One region of the Lactococcus sp. genome, then DNA from elsewhere that is predicted to be linked to it. Evidence: riboswitches for the same ligand, from Rfam matches in the RefSeq annotation. Region 1 holds a riboswitch; the other holds the start of a gene.
What was found. Region 1 has a riboswitch for thiamine pyrophosphate ahead of thiM (hydroxyethylthiazole kinase). Riboswitches for the same ligand answer to the same signal wherever they lie in the genome.
Positions count from the first base shown of each region.

Region 2: another riboswitch for thiamine pyrophosphate. It lies ahead of thiT (energy-coupled thiamine transporter ThiT); the one in region 1 lies ahead of thiM (hydroxyethylthiazole kinase).

Region 1 covers NZ_JAVXIY010000005.1:57,732-64,196, reverse strand. The annotation lists gene wecB (UDP-N-acetylglucosamine 2-epimerase (non-hydrolyzing)) at 451-1,539, shown strand; gene RSC39_RS06145 (glycosyltransferase) at 1,529-4,003, shown strand; TPP riboswitch at 4,106-4,206, shown strand; gene thiM (hydroxyethylthiazole kinase) at 4,288-5,040, shown strand; gene thiD (bifunctional hydroxymethylpyrimidine kinase/phosphomethylpyrimidine kinase) at 5,053-5,853, shown strand; gene thiE (thiamine phosphate synthase) at 5,846-6,465, shown strand, end outside.
Region 2 covers NZ_JAVXIY010000001.1:301,617-308,081, reverse strand. The annotation lists gene RSC39_RS01595 (MetQ/NlpA family ABC transporter substrate-binding protein) at 1-441, opposite strand, end outside; gene RSC39_RS01590 (MetQ/NlpA family ABC transporter substrate-binding protein) at 586-1,446, opposite strand; TPP riboswitch at 2,033-2,132, shown strand; gene thiT (energy-coupled thiamine transporter ThiT) at 2,179-2,727, shown strand; gene RSC39_RS01580 (aminoacyl-tRNA deacylase) at 2,790-3,266, shown strand; gene RSC39_RS01575 (biotin transporter BioY) at 3,378-3,926, shown strand; gene RSC39_RS01570 (DUF3397 domain-containing protein) at 3,950-4,306, shown strand; gene RSC39_RS01565 (YdbC family protein) at 4,342-4,560, opposite strand; gene RSC39_RS01560 (UDP-N-acetylglucosamine 1-carboxyvinyltransferase) at 4,606-5,871, opposite strand; gene lmrD (multidrug efflux ABC transporter LmrCD subunit D) at 6,045-6,465, opposite strand, start outside.

The DNA of each region.
Region 1 (6,465 bases):
TGAAAATGAGTTGAAATTAGACACCAAAAAGTGAACTTCGGTTCGCTTTTTTTTGATTAGTTGAGAATGGATTTGTTTAATCAAGCATGCATTCAAAGTCAAAAATATCTTATTTTTTTGTAGCTTTTATATGGACAAGATAGGTAATTTATTTGAGAGGGAAATCCATAAAAAAGTTGTTGTTTTTAACCAAAAATTGCATTCAAATACTTTGACTAAGTAGCTGGTCTTATGCTAGAATGAAATTAAGAAATGTCCGTAAAAGATTACGTTGTATAATTGTGTGGTATCCTGTTGTACCATGCTTTTATAATACCTAAATTTGGTATTTATTTTTAAAAATCATAATAAATGTAATCTATAGCAGATGTGTAAATAAGTTTTTGATTTATTAAAGGAGTTGTTTATAGCAAGCACAATTATTATTTAAAATATAAGAATGAGGTGAAGATGAAAAAATTACTCTTTATTTTTGGGACAAGACCAGAATTTATCAAAGTTTATCCGGTAATTCAAGAGGCCAAAAAGCAAGGGGATCCAATTGTTTTGGTTAATACGGGTCAACACAAGGAGATGTTAAATGAACTTCTTGATGAATTTTCAGTTGAAGTTGATTATGACTTGAAGATTATGGATTCTTATTCCGGTTTATCAGAAATCGTATCAGGAACACTTAGCGGTCTTGAACCGATTGTCAAACAGGAAAAACCAGATGTTATTCTTGTTCATGGAGATACAGCTGCTACATTGGCTGGAGCTTTGGTCGCCTATTTTAATCAAATAAAGCTTGCGCATATTGAGGCTGGATTAAGAACTTATAATAAGTTTTCGCCATTTCCAGAAGAAATGAATCGGCAGATTGTTGGATTACTGGCAGATTATCATTTTACCCCAACTGAGATGACAAGAGACAATCTCTTAAAAGAGGGAAAAAACAGAGAACAAGTGTTTGTTGTTGGAAATAGTGCCATTGATATGTTTCAATACACTTTGAAAGATAATTATGAAAATGAAGCCTTGACTTGGCAAGCGGATAAAAAGATGATTTTAGTCACGGCACATCGTCGAGAAAATTTGAATGATTTAGAAGAAATTTTTGATGGAATTTCCGAAATCGCTGATGAGTTCAAAGAAACTCATAAAATTATTTATCCAATACATATGAATCCGATTATTCGTCAAAAGGCACAAAAATTATTAAAACATAGTAATATCAAAATTATCGACCCATTGGATACAATCAATTTTCATAATGTGATGCGGCATGCAGAGCTAATTCTCACGGATTCGGGTGGGATTCAAGAAGAAGCTGCTTTCTTAGGAATTCCAGTTCTTGTTTTACGTGATACAACAGAAAGACCAGAGGGAGTGTTGGCAGGAACATTAAAACTTGTAGGGACTTCAAAAGAAAATATTGTAAATGAGACTCGGGATTTACTAACAGACAAGACTAAATATGAAAGGATGTCAGGAAGTAAAAATCCTTATGGTGATGGGACCACTTCCTTACAGATTATTAATATCCTAAATGAAAAATAGAAAAATTTCACTTAAATCCTTTCAATCCGTCTGTCTCATTTTTATCTTTCTTTTTAACTTTGAGTTTATCTTTCGACTTTCAAATTTCACATCAAGAGAAAAATTTTTCACAATTTTCTTTTTTGTGGCTCCATTAATGCTCAGCTCATTTTTCATCATCACGGACAGTGAAAAGATATCAAATTCCGTTAGAAATTTGAGTATTATTGGTGTTTTTGGCTTCTTAATTTATGGCTCAAATCGGTTAATCGTATCTTTAACTTATTTAATTGGTGGAGAATTTGCTGTTCCTCAACTTTTTCCTTTTCGCTTTTTAATTGCCTTATTCACTTTGCTTTGTTGTGGATTGGCTTATTATGTTTCAACCAAAAAAAGATTAATCTATAATCTAGCCACACTGATTGCTTCCTTGTGGTTTGTTACGCTCCCTATTATCATTTTTCAATTTCTCTTTAAATTATTAATTGAACATCAAGGCTTTGATTTCAGTATCGTCAGTAATATGGATATTCGTTATTTGATTGTTCCATTTATGCCGATTATGTATTTAAGTTTTTGTAAATTTACGGGAATTGATGTCAAACAATTAGGAAAAAATATCAAGTCTACCGTCTATGTTCTCTTGGTAATTTATTTGGTAGCTCTGGTTGTCTATTCGGGAACTCAGATAAATATTACTTTTAATTTTGCTCAAGAAGGTTTCTTTAATAGTATTGAACTTAACTATAGTGTTTTTCTAGCTCATTGGATAGAGGGTTTAACAGTAGTTTCTCAGTTTGTTCTACCGATTATAGCTTTTGCTTTGGTCATCGGCTATAAAGGGGAGAAATCAAAGAGAAAAATATTCTCTTTAAAACCAATCTATGTTTTGATCTTGGTTGCACTTGGAGTTTATGCCTATATCTTTCTACTCAATGCTCCAAGTAATTTTATCCAATTTAATGAAAAAATCTTTAATAGCTATTTTGCATTGCAAGTATTTGAAGTTGGTGTCATTATGCTTTTGACAATCTATACTGGATTGAAAAAGTTTATCAGACCTCGAACAAAAATATTGTTATATATCGGTTCAAGTCTTCCTTTTCTTTATTTATATATTGTAAGATATCACTATTGGAAACAGAGTTATTTGGTGATTGATATATTTGACCGAATCAATTACATTTTCTTTATCTTTTCGGTTTTTGTTTTCCTATACTATACAGTAGAAGTTATCATTCTATGGTATTCTTACAATAAAAGACAAAGGGTCAATGCTTTGGACTTACGAACTGATGGGATTCAAAAGCAATTTCACATTTATGTCCTGATTCCATGTCTGAATGAAGAGTTGGTCATTCAAACAACTTTAAGAAGTATTTTGAAAAATAATTATAAAAATTTAGTTGTCACAGTTATTGATGATGCAAGTGATGATCGAAGTTTAGAAAAGATATCAGAAATTAATGATTCTCGTTTAAATGTTTTAAGGAGAATTAAACCAAATGCGCAAAAAGGAAAAGGAACCGCGCTTAATTGGGCCTATTATCAAATTAGTGAACAGATTCAAGCGAAAGGAATTGCTCCTGAGGAAGTATTGATAGCAATTATTGATGCTGATACAAAACTTGAAACTGATTATTTTGAAAAAGTCAATCGTGCTTTTAATTATGATGATAAGCTCACTGGTCTTCAATCAAAAGTTCGTGTCGCCAATTTATTAAAGGATTCGTCGCAAGACCTTGAATTTTCCGAGATTATTAATGCCACTCAAATGTTTCGAACTTTGACTAATACAGTTGCTTTTGGTGGGAACGGGCAGTTTTGTAAATTGAGCACTCTTCAAGCTTTAAATGAAGACCTGTGGACGGATTCACTTGTGGAGGATTTTGATTTATCAACACGTCTTTTTCTTTCAGATATTGAAGTGAAAAATGCACAATATGATGATATTTATATTGAACAAACGGGAATTATCAATGATAATGAAGCTTTGGTCAAGCAACGAGTCCGTTGGGCTCAGGGTAATATTCAATCATCAAAATATATTTTACCAACGATTCGTTCGAAAAATCTGGTTTGGAAACAAAAATTTGAGATACTGATGACTTTATTTAAACCTTGGTTAATGGGAATTGAGTATATCATTGTAATTTATACTATGATTATGATTATCAATTCTGCGATTTTAACGGGAATTACTCAATCACTTAAAATTGTTGTTATCCTTTTTATTGTGATGTCTATTTACATTATCATTGTCAACTTTGTTTGGGCTCTGCTTTATAATAGAGGGAAAAACAATGAAAAAATGAAGGCTTGGGATGTCCTGAAAGATACGGCTAATTTAACTAAATTCTTATTGATTTTGACTCAAATCTATCCGCAGTCAGCGATTCGGTTTTTCAACTCTAAAAATGACTGGGTGAAAACAAATCGTCAAGAGGAAAGTATTGATAAAAATTTGAATGAAGACAAAAAATAATGTAAAAACCCTAACGTTTCGGTGGGTTTTTTCTTCTTAAATTTATTAAATCAGTTTTTTTGCTATAAATATGCTAAACTGGTTGTAGTTTCAAAAATAAATCTAATACACAATGGGTACTGATAATTTTAAATTATCGGTTGAGAAAGACCATCAAACTTGAACAGGTTAAGACCTGCGTAAGAATGTGTCCGAGTTTTTATCATATTTTCTTTTGAGAAAATTGTAATTCTCACTTTCTTGTCATGCTTGAGCCCTCCTTGTGTAAATAAAGGAGTTTTTTTATGTCTATTTTAGGTAAGATTCAAAGAACACAACCGCTTATTTTGAACTTGGCGAATTTTGTAACTCCTCAAAGAGTCGCGGACGTTATCAGTTTTATTGGTGCCTCACCTTTAATGACGTCAGAAATTGCTGAGCTCGAGTCATTAGTTGAAATTTCAGATGCTGTGGTAGTCAATATTGGCACAATATCAGAATCGACTTATCCTCTCTTTTTAGAAGCTTGTCGCTTGGCAAATCAAAAAGCAAAACCATTAATTTTGGACCCAGTTGCGGTCAATGTTCCTTTCAGAGCATCCATAGTTAAAAGGTTGAGTCAAGAAGTAAAGTTTAATATTATTCGCGGAAATTCGGCTGAAATTGCTTGGTTTGCTGATAAAAAAAGTTTAAATAAAGGAATTGATGCACTTGAGTCAAATATAGATAATGAACACGCGCGACTTGCAGCTAAAAAAACAGGTGCAGTGATTATAGAAACAGGTAAAGTGGATATTATTTCTAACGGTCATGAAGAGATGTATGTTGACACTGACAGCCCACTCTTTAAAATTAATGTTGGTTGTGGGGACATGCTGACAGCAGTGGTTGGCACCTTTGCAGCTGTTTCCGATGATTTGTTTACAGCTGCTTATGAAGCGACAAAATTTTTCGGGGAAGCTGGAATGATAGCGACCAAACAAGTGCAAAATTTACCGGGTAATTTTGTCAATAGTCTTCTGGACACACTTTATCAAGCGACACAAGAAATAAAATAAAGGAGTATTATAATGATTACTATTCCACAGGTTGTGACAATTGCTGGAATTGATTCTTCTGGTGGTGCCGGAATTAATGCGGACATGAAAACTTTTCATAATCAAAAAGTTTATTCAGCAACGATTGTAACAGGATTGACGGCACAAAATACTTATGGCGTACAAGAAATTTTACCGACAAATAAAGATTTTATTTTAGCTCAATTTGACTCGGTATTTTCTGATTTGGAAATTTCGGCAGCCAAAACAGGAGCGCTTTTTGATACTGCTCAAGTTGAAGGGGTGATTCAAGGATTAAAAAAATACAAACCAAAACATTTGGTGGTTGACCCAGTAATGGTGGCTAAAGGTGGGGCTATTCTTTTAACGAAGGAAGCGATTGACTTGATAAAAGATGAGTTACTTCCCTTAGCAGAGTTAGTTACTCCTAATTTGGAGGAAGCAGAGGTCATGACCGGCTATCAAATTACTGACGAAAATTCGCTTTTAAATTCGCTTCATGATATTCAAAAATTAGGAGCAAAAAATGTTCTTATTAAGGGTGGACATGGTCAAGGAGAACTTGTCAGAGATTATTTATTACTGACGGATGGTTCTGTCAGTACTTATGACTCTAAAAGATTACTGACAGAAAGAACACATGGAACTGGAGATACACTTTCTTCCTATATTATTGCTCATTTAGCAATGGGAGAAAGTCTGAGAGAAATCATGCCTAATGCGAAAGCTTTTATTAGTGAGGCAATTTCTAAAACGATTATGGTGGGGCATGGTCATGGGCCATTGAATCATTGGGTGAATATTAATGACTAAGAAAACTTTAGATTTAAGTGTTTATTTTATTGCCGGACCACAAAATTTTCCAGAATGTTCACTAGATGAAGCAACGCAAAAGATTGCTTTAATTATAAAAAGTGGTGTCACTGTTTATCAATTTCGAGATAAGGGAACCATTTATAAAGAGCAGAAGCAGCGTCTGTCAATTGCTCAAAAATTACAAAAAGTGTCCGAAGAAGCAGGCGTTTCTTTTATTGTCAATGATGATGTGGAGTTGGCGCGTGAATTAAATGCTGATGGAATTCATATTGGACAAACAGATGAGCCGGTCAGTAAAGTTCGTGAGAAGGTTGGGCAGGAAATGTGGTTGGGCCTTTCTGTCACTAAGGCTGACGAATTAAAAATGGCACAAAGCAGTGGGGCTGATTATTTAGGAATTGGGCCAATTTACCCAACAAACAGTAAAAATGATGCGGCAAAGCCAATTGGCATTAAAGACTTAAGACTGATGCTTCTAGAAAATCAATTACCAATTGTAGGAATCGGTGGAATCACGCAAGATTCACTGACAGAATTGTCAGCAATTGGACTTGACGGACTTGCGGTTATTTCTTTACTGACAGAAGCAGAAAATCCCAAAAAAGTTGC
Region 2 (6,465 bases), on a different contig from region 1:
ATCATTTGGTACTGCAATAGTTCCGCCCTCTTTGATATCAGACAAAGTCTTAAGACTCTTAGAATAGACACTGATTGGCGAAATTACAGTATCACCAATGGCCACCAAATCACCATTATTTGCTTTATTCCACGCTTTTAAGAAAGCATAATGTTGAAAAGCATTCAAATCAATATCGCCATTTTTCAAGGCTGTATTTGGTTGTGTATAATCTGTGAAATGAGTGAACTTCAAAGTAATTCCATACTTATCTTTGGCTGTTTTAGATACTGTTTGCCAAATACTGTCATCTTCTTTAGTTCCTGTCATTATTCCAATTTTCACTGTTTTATTGACTGTTTTATTTGCTTTAGTTTGATGTCCAAAGCCAATGAAAGCAGCAATAGCAACAATAACAACCACAATTATTCCAATAATAATATTACGATTTCTAGGATTCATAATTTTCTCCAATTTCTACTGACCAAACTGTTTTGAAAACAGTTTAAGTCTTCTGTCAGTAAAATTTATTAGCCTTAAGGCAAGAATTTCTAAAATAGAAACTCCCGAAGTTCTGACCTAACCGTTACTCCGTCAACGAATTTGCTAGTCGAGTTTCAATCCCCAAGCAGCAATTTTTCTCTTATCAGGATAAGCTTTTTCAATTGCTTTCTTCGTTGCTTCAGTTTGGTAAGCTTTGACTACTTCTTTATAAATTTTGTTATTTTCATCTTTTTTATTTGCAACGATGATATTAATCCATTGTTGACTATCTTTGTTTACAGGTTCAGTATAAATAGACTCTTCAACCGTTAATTTTGCTGTTGTTGCAAAATCGTCATTAATTACTGCCGCTGTAATTGAATCAAGCGCACGTGGTGTTTGTGCCGCATCTAACTCTTTTATGACCAAATTTTTTGGATTAGAATTAATATCTTTAACCGTCGCAAGTGTATCACCTGATACAGAAAGGCCAATCAGACCAGCATTTTTCAAAACATAAAGCGCGCGGCTTTCATTTGAAGCATCATTCGGTACAGCAATTGTATCTCCTGATTTAATTTGGCTCAATGAAGTGATTTTTTTAGAATAAAGACGAATAGGTGAAATCGTAGTATTTCCAATCGCCTTCAAATCACCATTATTAGCTTTATTCCAAGCATTCAAGAAAGCATAATGTTGGAAGGCATTCAAATCAATATCGCCATTTTTCAAAGCTGTATTTGGTTGTGTATAATCTGTAAAATGAGTGAATTTTAAAGTAATTCCATATTTATCTTTAGCTGTTTTAGAAACAGTTGACCAAATGGCATCATCTTCTTTTGTTCCTGTCATTATTCCAATATTCACAGTTTTATTTGCCGTTTTACTTCCACCAGATTTATGATTAAAACCGAAAAATGCAGCGATAGCAACAATTACAACAACAATAACGACAAGTAAAATATTTCTGTTTCTTGGATTCATTTCTTCTCCCTTTTTTCTAATTGATTTATTTTTCAAAATCAATTATTCCCCTTTGATAAACTTTTGCATCATATCAGAAAATTAACCGTGCACCTGCCAATTTTCTGACTCTAAACAAATTCGTCAAACAAAAACAATCTGACTAAACAAAAAGAGCCCATTTCATAAAAAGAAACGAGCTATATCGTGGTACCATTCTTGATTTAAGCACTTTGTAGCTCACTGAAAATTTTCAGATAAACTTTACAAAAGCAAACTTTTAAGTTCAATAACGAGAACCATACCGTCAAAAGCTTGGTAAAACCTCACTTTTGCTACGCTTATCAAGCCATTTTCATTGCTTCATTCAGGCCTGCTCTCACCGCTACAAGCTCTCTGTACTGACTTTCACAATTACTTACTCGACCGCTTTTATTTTGTCCGAATTTGTGTATAGATTTATTCTAACAGACTTTCAAATTTTTTGGATTATTGATTTTTTATGTTGCCTTAAAAAATTTTTAAGTTTAATTTATAAAATAGAATCCTAATCTCCCATCAATGCTTTTCAACATAAATTATGCTAAACTTAAAGAGTAAAAATAAATATTTGCACAATGGGTCTATTGACAAGTCTGTCAGTAGCGAGAAATACCATCTGACCTGATCTGGGTAATGCCAGCGTAGGGATGTGTTAAGACAATCGTCTAATTTCTAACCCTCCTTTTGTGCGCATCAAAAAGGAGTTTTTTTATGTCTAATTCTAAGTTCAATGTCCGTTTATTAACGGAAATTGCCTTCATGGCGGCACTCGCCTTCATCATCAGCCTCATTCCAAATACTGTTTATGGTTGGATTATCGTTGAAATCGCCTGTATCCCTATCCTTCTTCTCAGCTTACGACGAGGTTTAACCGCTGGTCTCGTTGGAGGATTAATCTGGGGAATTCTTTCAATGATTACTGGACATGCTTATATCTTAAGCCTATCCCAAGCTTTCCTTGAATATCTGGTTGCCCCTGTTTCACTCGGAATAGCTGGCCTTTTCCGCCAAAAAACAGCCCCTCTAAAACTAGCACCTGTACTTTTGGGAACTTTTGTTGCTGTTCTTCTTAAATACTTTTTCCATTTCATTGCCGGAATTATTTTCTGGAGCCAATATGCTTGGAAAGGTTGGGGTGCTGTTGCTTATTCTCTTGCTGTTAATGGAATCAGCGGTATTTTGACGGCCATTGCTGCCTTTGTTATCTTAATAATTTTTGTCAAAAAATTCCCTAAACTGTTTATCCATAGTAATTACTAATAAACCTGTCAGTAAAATTATTATATCTTGTCAGTCAGAACAAAATCTTCTATAATATAGCTATGTCTAAAAAGCAAAAATTAAAGAAAACACTTGTAGAACAAATTCTTGATAAGGCGAAAATTGAGCATACTGGACTTGCCATCAATGCTTTGGAAAGTGATAGCCTTCCTGACGATATTAATCGTAGTGATATCTATAAAACACTCGCATTGATTGGAGATAAAACAGGACCTGTCATTGGCATTCTTCCACTGACAGAGCATTTATCAGAAAAAAAATTAGCAAAAGTTTCGGGCAACAAAAAAGTAAGTATGATTCCTCAAAAAGACCTACAAAAAACCACGGGTTATATTCACGGGGCAAATAATCCCGTAGGCATTTGGCAAAATAAAAAGTTTCCAATTTATATTGATTCCATTGCTTTGGAACATGACTTTATTGTCTGTTCCGCGGGTGAAGTTGGACGTAGTATAAAAATTGCTCCCCAAAAACTAGCAGATTTTGTCCATGCTCACTTTGTTGAAATCAGAGAATAAAAATACTGACAGAAATTCTGTCAGTATTTTTTTGTATATTTGGAGCAAGAGTTTGCAAAAATTCTTCTTTTTTAGTATATTTTATTTTATACATAAAACAAAGGACTCGGAATGCAAAACACAAAATTATATTCATTAACCCTAATTGCTCTTGGTGCAGCGATTATCGCGGTTCTTTCTCCATTGGCTATCCCAATTGGTATCGTCCCAGTCACCTTACAAACACTAGCTGTTGGACTCGTTGCCACAGTACTCAAAGCACGTGAAACTTTCTTTGCCATTTTACTTTATCTACTTCTCGGATTTATTGGAATTCCCGTATTCACTGGAGGAACTTCGGGAATTGCTGTTCTTTTTGGACCAACTGGTGGATTTCTACTTGCTTTTTTAATCATGGGAACCCTCATTTCTTGGGGACTTCATCAAATCAAATACAAAACAATCCCAGCTTTTATCATAAATATTGTTGGTCATCTCCTAATGTTGGTCATCGGCACTCTCTGGCTCAAATTTTTCACTCAAGTGGATTGGTCTTTGGCATTAAAGCTTGGATTCACTCCCTTTGTATTTGTTGAAATCATTAAAGCTATCCTTGTTACAATCTTTGGATTAGCACTGATACGTGCACTCTCTCACACAAATAAATACTTTACAAACTAGTCTAAAACCGCTACAATTAGTCTATGTTTATAAAAGTACTTATGGCGCTATATCCGCTTATCGTCTTTATTGCGTTGGTCTTTATTTTCAAGTTTTTCAGACTACGTCATTTAACCAATCGTAAATTAAAAATTCCAGATGTATTCACACTTTTTCTAATTCTAGGAATGCAAATCTTTTCAAAAAATGTAACAAGTATCAGTATTATTCCTTACTATCTGCTAATCATTTCTGGTTTAGCACTTATTTTGTTGTTACTTGATTTGTTTTATTATAAACAATTCGCCTACCGCCGCTTTTTAAAGCTTTGGTGGCGACTGACCTTCTTTATTACTTTGATTATTTACCTCATCCTTGTTGTGATGACCTTTACCCATTAAAATAATAAAAAAGTCCTGAAAATTCAGGACTTTTTTTATTTATTGCCCAATTCTTTTAAGAGGACGCCAAATTCTTCTTCGGATAAAGTGATTCCTTTACCCATTTTTTCATGGTCAGGTGACCAAGTACGGATATCGTATTTAGGTTCTGCATCATTCCAAGAAACACGATTGAGTTCTTTGCGCCAACCTTTTGCATTTTCAGAGAGAACAATCAATTCTTCAATGATTTCAAACTTTAATTTATCAGCCATCTTATATCCTTTCTCATTAGTATATACGCAAATAAATCTATTTTGTCACTCTTCAATCAATTGAATATCTACACCAACAGCAGTCAATTTTTCAATGATATGATCATAGCCTCGTAGGATAAACTCAATATTAGAAATTTTTGTAGTTCCACTGGCAATAATTCCAGCAGTAACCAGAGCCGCACCAGCACGTAAATCTGTTGCTTGAACACAGCTTCCAGTTAACTCATTCGGAGCGTCATAAATAATTCTATCATCCAAAACAGAAATATTAGCACCCATACGCGCTAATTCAGGTACGTGGTTAACACGTTTTTGATAAATCGTATCAACAATCGAACCACGACCTTTTGCTTTTAACAACAGTGGCGTAATTGGTTGTTGCAAATCAGTCGCAAATCCTGGGTAAGGAACAGAGGTAATATTAACTGATTTTAAATTTTCAGATTTATGAACTTCAATGCTGTCTTCACGAATCGTCAAACGTACGCCCATTTCTTCAAGCTTAGCAATGAAAGATTCCAAATGTTCATAGATGACATTTTCAATAATAACCCCATCACCCATTGCAGCAGCTAAAGCAAGGTAAGTTCCAGCCTCAATTCGGTCAGGAATTACCGTATGTTGAGCTCCGTGCATTTCATCTATCCCAGTGATACGGATAATATCTGTTCCAGCACCACGAACTTTTGCCCCCATGTTATTAAGAAGGGTTGCCACATCAATAATTTCAGGCTCACGTGCGGCATTTTCAATCACAGTTACACCTTTTGCACGACTAGCAGCAAGCATCGTATTGATGGTTGCTCCAACGGAAACAACGTCCATATAAATGGTTGTTCCAACTAATGAATCACCAATCACTTCTAAGTGCTCAGCTTCTTCTTCTTGAATCTTCTTAGCCCCTAAAGCTTTAAAGGCTTTATCATGTAAATCGGTTGGACGAGGACCTAAATCACAGCCTCCGGGCAAGCCAACTGTCGCTTGTCCAAAACGACCCAAAAGTGCACCATTGAAATAATAAGAAGCACGCAAAGAATTAATCTTTCCATAAGGCAGAGGACGTGAAACAACACTACGTGTATCAATCACAAGTCGACCTTCTTCAAGATTTCGCTCAATTTTTGCTCCCATGATTTCCATAATTTCGACTAAACTTGCGACATCAGAAATATCTGGAACTCCTTCCAGAGTAACAATATCGTTAGCTAGAATGGTTGCAGGAATTAAAGCAACCACTGAATTTTTTGCTCCAGAAATTGGAATTGTTCCAGAGATACGCTTCCCACCATTAATTACTATTTTTTTCATATTATTTCAAAATCACTTTTCACATTTTTATTGTCTTAAAAAAATTATTTTTTTAAGAACCGCTCTCTATTTTAACATTTTATGGTAGTTTTTCATAGACTTTTTTTCTAAATAAAAACTACAACTAAAAATTTAGCTGTAGTTTTTATTTCTTTTATTCAAACAAGTTTTTCTTATTCAAAAACGAATTGATTATGATAAAGTTCAGAGTAGAATCCACCTTGAGCAACGAGTTCATGATGATTTCCTTCTTCAATGACTTCACCATCTTTAAGAACAACAATCTTATCTGCATTAAGAATTGTTTTCAAACGGTGAGCAATAACGAATGAAGTTCGTCCAGCAATGGCTGCTTCCATTGCCCATTGAATTTGTTCTTCTGTTACGGTATCTACGTTCGATGTTGCTTCGTCCAAAATCAAAAGTTCTGGATTTGTCAAAATAGTACGTGCAATAGAGATTTGTTGTTTTTGACCAACTGAGAAGACTGATTCATCATCAGAAACGTGTGTTTCATACTTGTCAGGCAAGCTTTCGATAAATTCATGTATATGTGTTGTCTTCGCAACTGTTTCAATTTCTTCTTGAGTGGCA